DNA from 2 places in the Streptomyces sp. 1222.5 genome. Region 1 is predicted to be linked to the other one. Evidence: predicted binding sites of a transcription regulator. Region 1 holds the regulator's gene; the other holds the start of a gene.
The links. The regulator HrcA, encoded in region 1, represses chaperone genes, less so after heat shock. The targets are predictions, from matches to a motif close to TTNGCACTCNGNNNNNCNGAGTGCNAA.
Positions count from the first base shown of each region.

Region 2: groL (chaperonin GroEL) is a predicted target of HrcA. The motif match lies at 4,089-4,115, and genes of this name have one in related genera.

Region 1 covers NZ_FNSZ01000001.1:5,736,717-5,744,025, forward strand. Annotated here, with positions in the region: gene BLW57_RS25850 (DUF3097 domain-containing protein) at 1-185, opposite strand, end outside; gene BLW57_RS25855 (MBL fold metallo-hydrolase) at 220-954, opposite strand; gene hrcA (heat-inducible transcriptional repressor HrcA) at 1,118-2,134, shown strand; gene dnaJ (molecular chaperone DnaJ) at 2,135-3,271, shown strand; gene BLW57_RS25870 (nitronate monooxygenase) at 3,486-4,574, shown strand; gene BLW57_RS25875 (16S rRNA (uracil(1498)-N(3))-methyltransferase) at 4,571-5,311, shown strand; gene BLW57_RS25880 (VOC family protein) at 5,331-5,723, shown strand; gene BLW57_RS25885 (hypothetical protein) at 5,840-6,385, shown strand; gene BLW57_RS25890 (S41 family peptidase) at 6,431-7,309, shown strand, end outside.
Region 2 covers NZ_FNSZ01000001.1:4,076,149-4,083,457, forward strand. Annotated here, with positions in the region: gene BLW57_RS18175 (PTS transporter subunit EIIC) at 1-376, shown strand, start outside; gene BLW57_RS18180 (hypothetical protein) at 378-947, shown strand; gene BLW57_RS18185 (NADH:flavin oxidoreductase) at 969-2,093, opposite strand; gene groL (chaperonin GroEL) at 2,304-3,926, opposite strand; gene BLW57_RS18195 (cold-shock protein) at 4,226-4,429, opposite strand; gene BLW57_RS18200 (MoaD/ThiS family protein) at 4,872-5,150, opposite strand; gene thrC (threonine synthase) at 5,147-6,430, opposite strand; SAM riboswitch class I at 6,448-6,604, opposite strand; gene BLW57_RS18210 (glucosyl-3-phosphoglycerate synthase) at 6,734-7,309, shown strand, end outside.

The DNA of each region.
Region 1 (7,309 bases):
CAGCGGATCACCGCCCCGCAGAACCCGGTACCGGCCTCCTCGACCACCAGCCCTGGGTCGGCCGCGACCTCCGGGACCGGCTTCGGCTTCTTCCAGGGAGGAGTCAGGTCGGCGGAGTACGCACGAGGGCGCGGGCCCGAAGGGCCCTCGGGGGAAGGGCGGTGGTGGGAGGCGGGTGGGCGCATTCGGATGACGATAGGAGAAGCCGTGGGCCGGTGCTCACGACACGCCGAAACGCGTGGCCAGGGCCTCGCGTTGACGTCGTACGAAGCCCGCGTCGACCACCGCTCCGTGACCGGGCACGTACAGCGCGTCCTCGCCGCCGAGCGCCAGCAGCCGGTCGAGCGCGGCCGGCCACCGCGAGGTGACGGCGTCCGGGCCCGCCTGGGGCTCGCCGGACTCCTCGACCAGATCGCCGCAGAACACCACCTCCGGCCCGCCGGACACGCTCGCCGGGACCAGGACCGCCAGGTCGTGCGCGGTGTGACCGGGGCCCACGTTGGCCAGCAGCGCCTGTCGGCCCTCACCGAGGTCCAGGGTCCACTCGCCGGAGACCAGGTGCCGGGGCGGGGCCAGCGCGTCGACCGCCTCGTCCGCGTCCGCCACCGCCAGACCGTTGCGGACCGCGTCCAGGCGCAGTTCCTCGCGCTCGTGGGTGAACACCGCGTCGACGCCGACCGCCGCGTACACCTCGGCCCCGGCGAACGCGGCCGCCCCGAAGACGTGGTCGAAGTGGGGATGGGTGAGCGCGAGATGTGTCACACGTCCACGGGACAGCTCCTGGGCCGCGGAGCGCAGCCGCGCCCCCTCGGCGAGGCTGGAACCGGCGTCCACCATCAGCGCCGTGCTCCCGCTCAGCACCAGGCCCACCGTGCAGTCCCAGCCGGGCAGCCGGCACCGTCCGACACCGGCGGCCAGCCGTTCCCATCCCAGGTCTTCCCAAGTCACCGTCATACCGCGACGCTAACGTCACGAGCCGGTACGGACCGGACCGACCTTGCCCGGTCAGTACCCCACGGCCGTACACTGGGCCGGGGAATGCTGGCACTCGCACGGGAAGAGTGCCAGGCGGACGACCCGAAGGGCCGAGGGGACGACGTGCAGGAGGTGCGCGCGAATGCTGAGTGAACGCAGGCTTCAGGTACTGCGCGCCATCGTCCAGGACTACGTGGGCACCGAGGAGCCGGTGGGTTCCAAGGCGCTCACCGAGCGGCACAGCCTCGGCGTCTCCCCGGCCACCGTCCGCAACGACATGGCGGCCCTGGAGGACGAGGGGTACATCGCGCAGCCGCACACCAGTGCCGGGCGCATCCCCACCGACAAGGGCTACCGGCTGTTCGTGGACAAGCTCGCGGGCGTGAAGCCGATGACCGGGCCCGAGCGGCGGGCGATCCAGAACTTCCTGGAGGGCGCCGTCGACCTCGACGACGTCGTCGCGCGGACGGTGCGGCTGCTGGCGCAGCTGACCCGGCAGGTCGCGGTCGTGCAGTACCCGTCGCTGACCCGGTCCACCGTCCGGCACGTGGAGCTGCTCTCGCTCGCCCCCGCGCGCGTGATGCTCGTGCTGATCACGGACACCGGCCGGGTCGAGCAGCGGATGGTCGACTGCCCGGCGCCGTTCGGCGAGGCCTCACTGGCGGATCTGCGGGCGCGGCTGAACAGCCGGGTCGCCGGCCGCCGGTTCACGGACGTGCCGCGACTGGTCGAGGACCTCCCGGAAGGCTTCGACGTCGACGATCGCGGTACGGTCTCCACGGTGCTCTCCACCCTTCTGGAGACACTGGTCGAGGAGAACGAGGAGCGGTTGATGATCGGCGGTACCGCCAATCTCACCCGCTTCGGGCACGACTTCCCCCTCGTGATCCGGCCCGTCCTGGAGGCACTGGAGGAGCAGGTCGTGCTCCTCAAGCTCCTGGGCGAGGCGAAGGACCCCGGCGTGACCGTGCGCATCGGCCACGAGAACGCCCATGAAGGACTCAACTCCACGTCCGTCGTGTCGGTCGGCTACGGTTCGGGCGGCGAGGCGGTTGCCAAGCTCGGCGTGGTCGGACCGACCCGCATGGACTACCCGGGAACGATGGGAGCGGTACGCGCAGTGGCACGGTACGTCGGACAGATCCTGGCGGAGTCGTAAGTGGCCACGGACTACTACGCCGTTCTCGGCGTGCGCCGCGACGCGTCGCAGGATGAGATCAAGAAGGCGTTCCGTCGGCTCGCGCGCGAGCTGCACCCGGACGTCAACCCGGATCCGAAGACCCAGGAGCGGTTCAAGGAGATCAACGCCGCCTACGAGGTGCTGTCGGACCCGCAGAAGAAGCAGGTCTACGACCTCGGCGGCGACCCGCTCTCCCAGTCGGGCGGCGCGGGTGCGGGCGGCTTCGGGGCCGGTGGCTTCGGCAACTTCTCGGACATCATGGACGCGTTCTTCGGTACGGCGTCGCAGCGCGGGCCGCGCTCGCGCACCCGGCGCGGCCAGGACGCGATGATCCGGATCGACGTCGAGCTGGACGAGGCGGCCTTCGGCACGACCAAGGACATCCAGGTCGACACCGCGGTCGTCTGCAACACCTGCAACGGCGAGGGCGCGGCCCCCGGCACGTCCGCCCAGACGTGTGACATGTGCCGCGGCCGGGGCGAGGTCTCCCAGGTCACCCGGTCCTTCCTGGGCCAGGTCATGACCTCCCGTCCCTGCCCCCAGTGCCAGGGCTTCGGCACGGTCGTGCCGACCCCGTGCCCGGAGTGCGCCGGTGACGGCCGGGTCCGCTCGCGCCGCACGCTGACCGTCAAGATCCCGGCCGGTGTCGACAACGGCACCCGCATCCAGCTCGCGGGCGAGGGCGAGGTCGGCCCGGGCGGCGGTCCGGCCGGTGACCTGTACGTCGAGATCCACGAGCTGCCGCACTCGACGTTCCAGCGGCGCGGCGACGACCTGCACTGCACGGTCACGATCCCGATGACCGCGGCGGCCCTCGGCACCAAGGTGCCGCTGGAGACCCTGGACGGCATGGAGGAGGTCGACATCCGGCCCGGCACCCAGTCCGGCCAGTCGATCCCGCTGCACAACCGGGGCGTCACGCATCTGCGCGGCGGCGGCCGGGGCGACCTGATCGTGCACGTCGAGGTCACGACCCCGACCAAGCTCGACCCCGAGCAGGAACGGCTCCTGCGGGAGCTGGCCAAGCTCCGCGGCGAGGAACGCCCCCAGGGCCAGTTCCAGCCGGGTCAGCAGGGGTTGTTCTCCCGGTTGAAGGACGCCTTCAACGGGCGCTGACGCCGTGCGCCGCGGGAGTGGCCGGGTGCCCGGGGGGTCCTCCCGGGCAGGCGCGGTCGGCCCGGGCCGGCAGGGGCTGTTCTCGCGGTCGAAGGACGCCTTCGAAGGGCGCCGAGGCGGGCCGTACGGGGTGCTCCGGCACCCCTATGCCGGTGGCCTATGCCGCGGGAAGCCCGGATTCGGACTTGTTCGGGGGACGTGACAACATGCGCTCATGTCCTCCGCGCTGACCGATCTCTTCCCTCACCCGATCGTGCAGGCCCCCATGGCGGGCGGCGGTTCCGTCCCGCAGCTCGCCGCAGCCGTCTCCGAGGCCGGCGGCCTCGGGTTCCTCGCCGCCGGGTACAAGACGGCCGACGGCATGTACCAGGAGATCAAGCAGCTGCGGGGGCTCACGAGCCGGCCCTTCGGTGTGAACGTGTTCATGCCCCAGTCCGAGTACGCCGAGTCCGGCGCCGTGGAGGTCTACGCCCACCAGCTGGCCGGGGAGGCCGCCTGGTACGAGACCGAGCTGGGCGACCCGGACAGCGGACGGGACGACGGCTACGAGGTCAAGCTCGCCGTGCTCCTGGACAACCCGGTCCCGGTGGTGTCCTTCCACTTCGGCGTGCCGAGCCGTGAGGCGCTCGACGCGCTGCGCCGGGTCGGCACCCTCACCCTGGTCACCGCCACCACCGCCGAGGAGGCCCGCGCGGTCGAGCGGGCCGGGGCGGACGCGGTGATCGCGCAGGGCGTCGAGGCGGGCGGCCACCAGGGCACGCACCGGGACATTCCGGAGAACGACGGGTCCGGCATCGGGCTGCTGTCGCTGATCGCGCAGATCCGTGAGGCCGTGCGCATCCCGGTCGTCGCCGCGGGCGGCATCATGCGCGGCGGCCAGATAGCCGCCGTCCTCGCGGCGGGCGCCGACGCGGCCCAGCTCGGCACCGCCTTCCTCGCCACCCCCGAGTCGGGCGCTCCCGCGCCCCACAAACAGGCACTCACCGACCCGCTGTTCGCGCGTACCGAACTGACCCGCGCCTTCTCCGGCCGGCCGGCGCGCGGACTGGTCAACCGCTTCGTACGCGAGCACGGCCCCTACGCCCCCGCCGCCTACCCCGAGATCCACCACCTCACCGCCCCGCTGCGCAAGGCCGCCGCCAAGGCCGCGGACGCGCAGGGCATGGCGCTGTGGGCGGGCCAGGGCCACCGGCTGGCCCGGGAGCTGCCCGCCGGGCGGCTGGTGGAGGTGCTGGCCGCCGAACTCGCCGAGGCCAGGACAGCGTTGTCGAACCTGCCCGGAACCGGAGGTGAGCGGCGATGACCGCACCCGTCTTCGTCGTGGACCGACTCGAGGGGGTCGGCCCGGAGTTCGTGCTCGACGGCCCCGAGGGCCGGCACGCGGTATCGGTGAAGCGGCTGCGGCCGGGCGAGGACGTGGTCCTCACCGACGGGTGCGGCCACTGGGCCGAGGGCGTCGTCAAGGCGGCCGAGGGCAAGGACCGGCTGGTGGTCGCCGACCTGGCGCCCGTCCGCGAGGAACCCCCGGCCGCCCCGCGGATCACTGTCGTCCAGGCCCTGCCCAAGGGTGACCGGGGCGAACTCGCCGTGGAGACCATGACCGAGGTCGGCGTCGACGCGATCGTGCCCTGGCAGGCGTCCCGCTGCATCACCCAGTGGAAGGGCGACCGGGGCCTGAAGGCCCTCGGCAAGTGGCGGGCCACGGCCCGGGAGGCCGGCAAGCAGTCCCGCCGGGTCCGCTTCCCCGAGGTCGCGGACGCGGCGACGACCCGGCAGGTCGGCGCGCTGCTGGCCGGCGCGGACTTCGCGGCCGTCCTGCACGAGAGCGGCGACGAACGCCTGGCCACCGCCGAACTGCCGGCCGCCGGTGAGATCATGTTGGTCGTCGGGCCCGAAGGCGGCGTATCCCCAGAGGAGTTGGCGTTGTTCGCGGAGGCGGGCGCCAGGCCCTACGTGCTCGGCCCCACCGTGCTGCGCACATCCACCGCCGGCACCGCCGCCGCGGCCCTCCTGCTGGGCCGCACCGGCCGCTGGTCCTGACACCATCTGGGGGACAATCGTGGAACTCGCCCAAGTCCGGCTCCTGGTGACCGACTTCGCCGCCTGCTACCGCTTCTACGCCGACGTCCTCGGCCTGAAGCCGCAGTCCGGCGCGACCGAGGGCCCGTACGAGAAGTTCAGCGCGCACGCCGGCTCCGCCGGGATCGCCCTGCAGGACCGGGTGATGATGGCCGAGGTCCTCGACGAGCTGAACGGGACCGTCACCGGCCACCGCTCGCTGGTCGTGCTGCGGGTGGACGACCTCGACGCCTACTGCGCGGAGATCACCTCCCGGGGCGCCGTCCTGATCCACGGCCCGGCCCCCATGACCGACCGGATGCGCGTGGCTCACCTCAAGGATCCCGAGGGCAATCTGGTCGAACTCCAGGAGTGGCTGCTGCTGCTCGGCTGACCGGGCTTCCGGTGGGCGAAGTCCCCTGCCGGGGGGCGCGTCGGCCGCTTCCCCGAACGGGTGAGTGGCCGTATGCGCCCTTCCGTCCCGGCCGGACCGGTGGCACCCTGCCCTTCATGGGGGCTTCGAGACGGATCCGGGCCGGGACACGCGGGACGCGGACGTGGGCCGTCGCGGGACTGGCCGTGCTGGCCGGCGGCGCCATGGTGGCGTGCCAGGGCGATCTCAGCACCGCGACCGTCGCCTACACCACCGACACCACGGCGACGGCCCGGCTGAAACACGAGCACGTGGACGTCAGCTGGCTGACCTGCACCGGCAGCTACGGCGACGGCGGCGGTACGGCGGCCGGGACGCCCTCGCCGTCCGAGACCACCGTCGTCTCCGTCGACTGCCGGGGCGAGACCAAGGACCGGCGGAAGATCACCGTCACCGGGAAGGTCACCAAGGCCGTCGACGGCGCCTGCGTGCGCGGCGACCTGACGGCCAGGGTCGGCGGCAGACAGGTCTTCCACGTCGACGGGCTCGGCGACTGCGACGCCACGCCCGGGCCGACGTACCGCCCGCCCACCGGAGGGGGGCGGCCGACCGTGACGGTCACCGTCACCCGGACCCTCTGGTGCAAGGGCGACCCCACCTGCTGGCCCGTCGAGGGCAAGTGATCGAAAGGGGAGCGGGGCGCACCGGCCGCTGCGTACAGTGACGGGGTGACTCAGGGTGCTTCGACGGGAACCACGGAAACCTCCGCCTACCTCCGATTCCCCCATGTTCGGGGCGACTTGGTGGCATTCGTCGCCGAGGACGACGTCTGGCTGGCGCCCCTCGACGGTGGGCGCGCCTGGCGGGTCAGCGCCGACAACAGGCCGGTGGCCAGACCCCGGATCTCACCGGACGGGCGCCTCCTCGCCTGGACCTCCACCCGGGACGGCGCCCCCGAGGTGCACGTCGCCCCCGTCGACGGGGGCCCCGCCCGACGGCTGACGTACTGGGGCAACGGCCGTACCGGGGTGCGCGGCTGGACCGCCGACGGACGCGTCCTCGCGCTCGGCGCGCAGGGCCGGCCCAGCTTCCGCCAGACCTGGGCGCACGCCGTACCGCTGGACGGCGGCCCCGCCGAGACGCTGCCGTACGGGCCCGTCGGCGACCTGGCGTTCGGGCCGGCCACGGTGCTGCTGTCCGTGCCGATGGGGCGCGAGGCCGCCTACTGGAAGCGCTACCGGGGCGGCACGGCCGGCAAGCTGTGGATCGACCGGGCCCCCGACGGCGAGGGCACCGGCGATTTCGTCCGGCTGCACGAGGACGTCGACGGGAACATCGAGTGCCCGGTGTGGGTGGGGGACCGGATCGCGTTCCTCTCCGACCACGAGGGCACGGGCGCCCTGTACTCCTCCCTCGCCGACGGCTCCGACCTGCGCCGGCACACCCCTCTCGGCGGCTTCTACGCCCGCCACGCGGCCGGCGACGGCAGCCGGGTCGTCTACAGCAGCGCCGGTGAGCTGTGGCTGCTGGACGACCTGGAGGGCGCCGAGCCGCGCCGGCTGGACGTACGGCTCGGCGGCCCCCGGGTGGACCTGCGGCCCCGCCCG
Region 2 (7,309 bases), 1.7 Mb from region 1:
GCTCGGCGTCGGCGAACCCCTCATCTACGGCGTCTCCCTGCCGCTCGGCCGGCCGTTCCTGACCGCCTGCGCGGGCGGCGCGGCGGGCGGGGGCTTCGTCGGCTTCTTCGCCATGTCCGGCACCAAGGTGGGCGCCACGGCCATCGGCCCCTCGGGCTGGGCCCTGTTCCCGCTGCTGGCGGGGAACCGCAGCCCGGCGATGACGGCGGCGGTCTACGCGGGCGGTCTCCTCACCGGCTACCTCGTCGGCTTCCTCGCGACCTGGACGACCTTCCGGCCCCCCGTCGCCGAGGGTGTGGCGGGAGCCGGCGGCCGGGCCGGGGGAGGGGTCGTCAAGGCCCCGGTGCACCATGGAGGCGAGGAGGCGACGGACTGACATGAATCATGCCCAGCTCACCGCCCTGGGGCGGGCGCTCCGGCTGCTCGGGGAACACGGCGAGGCGCTCGGGGCCGACACGCCCGACGCACGGCTGCACGAGATCAAGGACGATCTGCGCCGGGCGCTCGACCTCGCCGAGGAGAGCGTCACCGGCGCCGCACCGAGCACCCGGTGCCAGGAGCATCCGCAGGGACCGGTCGACGAGAGCGCACCCGACCTCTGCCTGCTCTGCGAGACCCGGCGGCGGGCCGCCCGGCGCTCGGAGTACCAGGGCAGGCCCCGCGCGGAGGAGCCGGCCGCCCAGGCCCCCTCCCGCTACGGCGTGCGCGGCGAGCGTCCACAGCCCCAGCAGCGATGGCTGCCGGAGCTGTGGAACGGCCAGGAGTGGCAGCTGTGCGGGACGCCCAGGCGGGACCGGCGCGAGGCCGAGGCCTACCTCGCCGCCCAGCGGCGCGGGTCCCGGCCCGCCATGGCGTACCGGCTCGTGCACGAGTTCACCGACTACGAGGTGCTGCGGGTGTGGGGGACGCCGGTGCGCGTCGACATCGAACCCATGGGCAACCTGTAGCCGGCGGTCCCGCGGGGGCGGTCAGCTGAGGGTCTTCAGCGCCGCCGCGTCGTACGGCTTCAGGTCGTCGAAGCGGTCGGAGAGGACCTTGGCGGCCCACTCCGGGTCCTGGAGCAGGGCCCGGCCGACGGCGACCATGTCGAACTCGTCCGCCTCCAGGCGGTCCAGGAGGTTGTCGATGCCCTTGACCGGGGAGCCCTCGCCCTGGAAGGCGTTGATGAAGTCGCCGTCGAGACCGACCGAGCCGACGGTGATGACCGGCTTGCCGGTGAGCTTCTTCGTCCAGCCGGCCAGGTTCAGGTCCGAGCCCTCGAACTCCGGCAGCCAGTAGCGGCGCGTGGACGCGTGGAAGGCGTCGACGCCGGCCGCGGCCAGCGGGGCGAGGATCGCGTCCAGCTCCTCCGGGGTCTCGGCGAGGCGGGCGGTGTAGTCCTGCTGCTTCCACTGCGAGAAGCGGAAGATGACCGGGAACTCGGCGGACACCCGCTCCCGAACCGCGGCGACGATCTCCGCGCCGAACCTGGTGCGGGCCACCGGGTCGCCGCCGTACGCGTCCGTGCGGCGGTTGGTGCCCGCCCACAGGAACTGGTCGACGAGGTAGCCGTGGGCGCCGTGGATCTCCACACCGTCGAAGCCGATGCGCTCGGCGTCCGCGGCGGCCTGCGCGAACGCGGCGACGACGTCGTCCAGGTCCTTCCGGCTCATCGCCCGGCCGGTGGCCTCGGCGCCCTCGGTGACGAGACCGGACGGGCCGACGGCCGGGGCGTCCGCGAAGGGCGGCTCGCCCTGCTTGCGGACCATGCCGATGTGCCACAGCTGCGGGACGATCGTGCCGCCCGCCGCGTGCACGTCCTCGGCGACGCGTGCCCAGCCGGCGAGCTGCTCCTCACCGTGGAACCGCGGCACGCGGTCGCTCTGGCCGGCCGAGTCGTGGCCGACGTAGGTGCCCTCGGTGACGATCAGGCCGACACCGGCCCCGGCACGGCGCGCGTAGTAGGAGCGCACGTCCTCGCCGGGAACACCGCCCGGGGAGAACATGCGGGTCATCGGGGCCATCACGATCCGGTTCGGGACGGTGAGGCCGTTCAGCGCGATCGGGCGGGAGAGGATCTGGGCCGCGCGGGAGGCGGGCGTGGTGACGGTCACGTGGGGGGCTCCTCGTGAAGTGCGTTGTTAACCGAACGGTATGTGCGCGCGCATTGTTGCAGCATCTTAAGCAAGCGCCTGTGCGCTCCCCCGCATTCCCCACCGCCCCGAACCCGCACGTGATCCGGAACACGCCCGAGGGCGGTACCCCCTGCCAGTGGCAGGGCGTACCGCCCTCGTACGAAAGGACTGGTACCGATCCCGGAGGGATCAGAAGTCCATGTCACCGCCCGGCATGCCGCCGCCGGCCGGCGCGGCGGCCTTCTCCGGCTTGTCGGCGATGACGGCCTCGGTGGTGAGGAACAGCGCGGCGATGGAGGCGGCGTTCTGCAGGGCAGAGCGGGTCACCTTCGCCGGGTCGATGATGCCCTCGGCGACCAGGTCGACGTACTCGCCGGTCGCGGCGTTCAGGCCGTGGCCCGGGGTCAGGTTGCGCACCTTCTCCACCACGACACCGCCCTCGAGGCCGGCGTTGACGGCGATCTGCTTCAGCGGGGCCTCGAGCGCGATGCGCACGGCGTTGGCGCCGGTCGCCTCGTCACCCTCGAGCTCCAGCTTCTCGAAGACCTGGGAGGCCTGCAGCAGGGCCACGCCACCACCGGCGACGATGCCCTCCTCGACGGCGGCCTTCGCGTTGCGGACGGCGTCCTCGATGCGGTGCTTGCGCTCCTTGAGCTCCACCTCGGTGGCGGCACCGGCCTTGATGACCGCGACACCGCCGGCGAGCTTCGCCAGGCGCTCCTGCAGCTTCTCGCGGTCGTAGTCCGAGTCGCTGTTCTCGATCTCGGCGCGGATCTGGTTCACGCGGCCCTGCACCTGCTCCGAGGAGCCGGCACCGTCGACGATGGTGGTCTCGTCCTTGGTGATGACGACCTTGCGGGCGCGGCCCAGGAGGTCCAGGGTCGCGTTCTCCAGCTTGAGGCCGACCTCCTCGGAGATGACCTCGCCGCCCGTGAGGATGGCGATGTCGCCGAGCATGGCCTTGCGGCGGTCGCCGAAGCCCGGGGCCTTGACGGCGACGGACTTGAAGGTGCCGCGGATCTTGTTGACGACCAGGGTCGACAGGGCCTCGCCCTCGACGTCCTCGGCGATGATCAGCAGCGGCTTGCCCGACTGCATGACCTTCTCCAGCAGCGGGAGCAGGTCCTTGACCGAGGCGATCTTGGAGTTGGCGATGAGGATGTACGGGTCCTCGAGCGACGCCTCCATGCGCTCCATGTCGGTCGCGAAGTAGGCGGAGATGTAGCCCTTGTCGAAGCGCATGCCCTCGGTGAGCTCGAGCTCCAGACCGAAGGTGTTGCTCTCCTCGACGGTGATGACGCCTTCCTTGCCGACCTTGTCCATGGCCTCGGCGATGAGCTCGCCGATCTGGGTGTCGGCGGCGGAGATGGACGCGGTGGAGGCGATCTGCTCCTTGGTCTCCACGTCCTTCGCCTGCTCCAGCAGGGCGGCGGAGACGGCCTCGACGGCCTTCTCGATACCGCGCTTCAGAGCCATCGGGTTGGCGCCGGCGGCGACGTTGCGCAGGCCTTCCTTGACCAGGGCCTGGGCGAGCACCGTCGCGGTGGTCGTACCGTCACCGGCGACGTCGTCCGTCTTCTTGGCGACTTCCTTGACCAGCTCGGCGCCGATCTTCTCGTACGGGTCCTCGAGCTCGATCTCCTTGGCGATGGAGACACCATCGTTGGTGATCGTGGGGGCGCCCCACTTCTTCTCGAGGACGACGTTGCGGCCCTTGGGGCCGAGCGTCACCTTGACGGCGTCCGCGAGCTGGTTCATGCCGCGCTCGAGGCCGCGCCGCGCCTCCTCGTCGAACGCGATGATCTTGGCCATGTGAAGTGGTCCCTCCAGGACTGGGGGTGATTCCTTCGGACCGCGCCCGCGCCCGCGACGGACGGCTCGCCGGCCGCATGGTTCCTTGCCCCACTTGGCCTGCGGGCCTCACCGACCCGGTCCTTCGTTGTCACTCTCACCTTCAGAGTGCTAACGCAATGATTAGCACTCGGCATGGTCGAGTGCAAGCGCCTTCGAGGGTGGGACCCGCCCCGTCGGCCACCCGCGAACGGCGGGGCCGGGGCATGACGAAGGGCCCGCACCCTGTGCGAGGTGCGGGCCCTTCGTGCAAGAAACGTTCAGGCGCTGAGGCGAACCATGTCGGCCTGCGGGCCTTTCTGGCCCTGCGAGATCTCGAACTCCACCCGCTGGCCCTCTTCCAGGGTGCGGTAGCCGTCCATCTGAATGGCGCTGTAATGGACGAATACGTCCGCACCACCGTCGACCGCGATGAAGCCGTACCCCTTCTCCGCGTTGAACCACTTGACGGTGCCCTGAGCCATGCCTAACTCCCCTATTACTGGCCCTTGCACAGATCCACACTTCGCGGACCCGGGTCAGACCTCACCCCCTATTGGCCGGGGGCGTGCGCCGGAACGCGTCGACCGCGGCTGAATGTATCTGTCCAACTGCCGTCTGCAACAGGTCAATCGGACGAGAATTCTGGACGGGGACGGTCCGGAATCTGCCGAGAATTCGCCCGAATTCAGGGCAAGTCGGGCCCCATAAAAGGAGCAAAAGCCGCATAAAACCCGCGTAGTTTGGCTACTTCTTGTCGGGCCTGCGGCATGAATGCAGGGCTCGCGACCCGAAGGCCACGACCGCGTTCCCCAACTGTACCGCGCTCAATCACGCAGAATTGCCCCCTCCGCTTCTCTCACGGAGGGGGCAATCCGATGAACAATGCGTCACCGCTGTTACCGAAGGTAATGATCGGTCATCCGGTCAGCAGCCGCCGGCCACCGCGGGAATGATCGAGACACCCGCGCCGTCGGGCGTGGCCGTCTGGAGGCCCTGCTCGAAACGCACGTCGTCGTCGTTGACGTAGACGTTCACGAAACGGCGCAGCTTGCCCTGGTCGTCCAGCACCCGGGCGGCGATCCCGGTGTGGTTCTTCTCCAGGCTCTCGATGACCTCGGCGAGGGTCACCCCCTCGGCGCTGACCTCGGCCTGGCCGCCGGTGTAGGTGCGCAGGATGGTCGGGATGCGAACGGTCACGCTCATGCGAGGCCAGCCTCTCGGAAGGAGTCCAGGGTCGGGCGGATGGTGGCGCTGAGGCCGGTGCCGGCCACCGCGTCGAGGGTCTTGAGGCCGTCGCCGGTGTTGAGGACGACCGTGGTCTTCGCCGGGTCCAGCAGGCCGTCCTTGAGCAGCTTGCGGGTGACGCCGACGGTCACGCCGCCCGCCGTCTCCGCGAAGATGCCCTCGGTGCGGGCGAGCAGCTTGATGGCGTCGACGACCTCGGCGTCCGTCACGTCCTCCACGGCGCCGCCGGTGCGGCGCGCGATGTCGAGGACGTAGGGGCCGTCGGCCGGGTTGCCGATGGCAAGCGACTTGGCGATGGTGTTCGGCTTCTGCGGGCGGACCACGTCGTGGCCGGCCTTGAAGGCGGTGGACACCGGGGAGCAGCCCTCGGCCTGTGCGCCGAAGATCCTGTACGGCCTGTCCTCGACCAGACCGAGCTTGATCAGCTCCTGGAGGCCTTTGTCGATCTTCGTGAGCTGGGAGCCCGAGGCGATCGGGACCACGATCTGGTCCGGGAGGCGCCAGCCGAGCTGCTCGCAGATCTCGTAGGCGAGGGTCTTGGAGCCCTCCGCGTAGTACGGCCGCAGGTTGACGTTGACGAAGCCCCAGCCCTCGCCGGCCGGGTCGCCGATCAGCTCGGAGCAGAAGCGGTTCACGTCGTCGTAGTTGCCCTCGATGCCGACGAGCTCACCGCCGTACACCGCGGCCATCACGACCTTGCCCTGCTCCAGGTCGTGCGGGATGAACACGCAGGAGCGGAAGCCGGCCCGGGCGGCGGCGGCGCCGACGGCACCGGCCAGGTTGCCCGTGGAGGAGCAGGAGAGCGTGGTGAAGCCGAACGCGCGGGCGGCCTCCAGGGCCTGGGCGACGACCCGGTCCTTGAAGGAGTGCGTCGGGTTGCCGGAGTCGTCCTTCACGAACAGGCCACCGGTGACGCCGAGCTCGCGGGCGAGGTTGTCGGCCTTGACGAGCTTCGTCCAGCCCGGGTTGAGGTTGGGCTTGTCGGCCACGTCGGCGGGGACGGGCAGCAGCGGCGCGTAACGCCAGATGTTCGCGGGGCCCGCTTCGATGCGCCGGCGCAGTTCCTCGGTGTCGTACGCGGAGAAGTCGTAGGCGATCTCCAGCGGGCCGAAACACTCCTCGCAGGCGAAGACCGGCCCGAGGGGTACCCGGTGTCCGCATTCGCGGCAGCTGAGGGCAGCGGCGGGACCGAGGTCGACGGCGGGATTGCTGGTGCTTGCGACAGTCTGCACAGCCATGGAGGCGAGGCCCTTTCTCCTCATCTTCCTCACGACGCACTTCGCCGTGAGACGGATTTGGCACCTTCCCTAGCCGGGAGCCTCGCGGAGACGATCAGAACTGATCTACGAGTACCGACTGGAGGGTTGCCGGGGCTTCATCGGGCCGTTTCCCTCTGCCCCTCTGGATGAGCTGTATGTGGTTGTCGACACCGGTGACCCCCGACATGCGATGGTCATCGGCGTTGTTCAAGACTGTAACCGAAGGCCAGGACAGTTGAGATAGTCGTCCGAACCGCGAGACAACGTGAGGAGCCGCAGACCGTGCTGGAAGAAGTCGAGCGCTGGCTGGCCACCCGCTCCTGGTCCGTGGCCGATCGCCCGCTCCACCGGATCCTGGCCGCCAAGCAGCGTACGGGTCAGACGGTCAGCGTCGTGCTGCCCGCCCTCGACGAGGAGGAGACGGTCGGCGACATCGTCGCGGTGATCCGTCACGACCTCGTCGAGCAGGTACCGCTGGTCGACGAGATCGTCGTCGTCGACTCCGGCTCCACCGACCGCACCTCCGAGGTCGCCGCCGCCGCGGGCGCCCGGGTCGTCCACCGCGACGACATCCTGCCCCGCCTGCCGGCCGTCCCCGGCAAGGGCGAGGTGCTGTGGCGCTCGCTGCTGGTGACCGGCGGGGACATCCTCTGCTTCATCGATGCGGACCTGCGCGAGTTCTCCTCCGACTTCGTCTCCGGGATCGTCGGCCCGCTGCTCACCGACCCCGAGGTGGATCTCGTCAAGGGCATGTACGACCGCCCGCTCGGGGGTGCGGCCGGGCAGGGCGGCCGGGTCACCGAGCTGATGGCCCGCCCGCTGCTGAACATGCACTGGCCGCAGCTGGCCGGTTTCGTG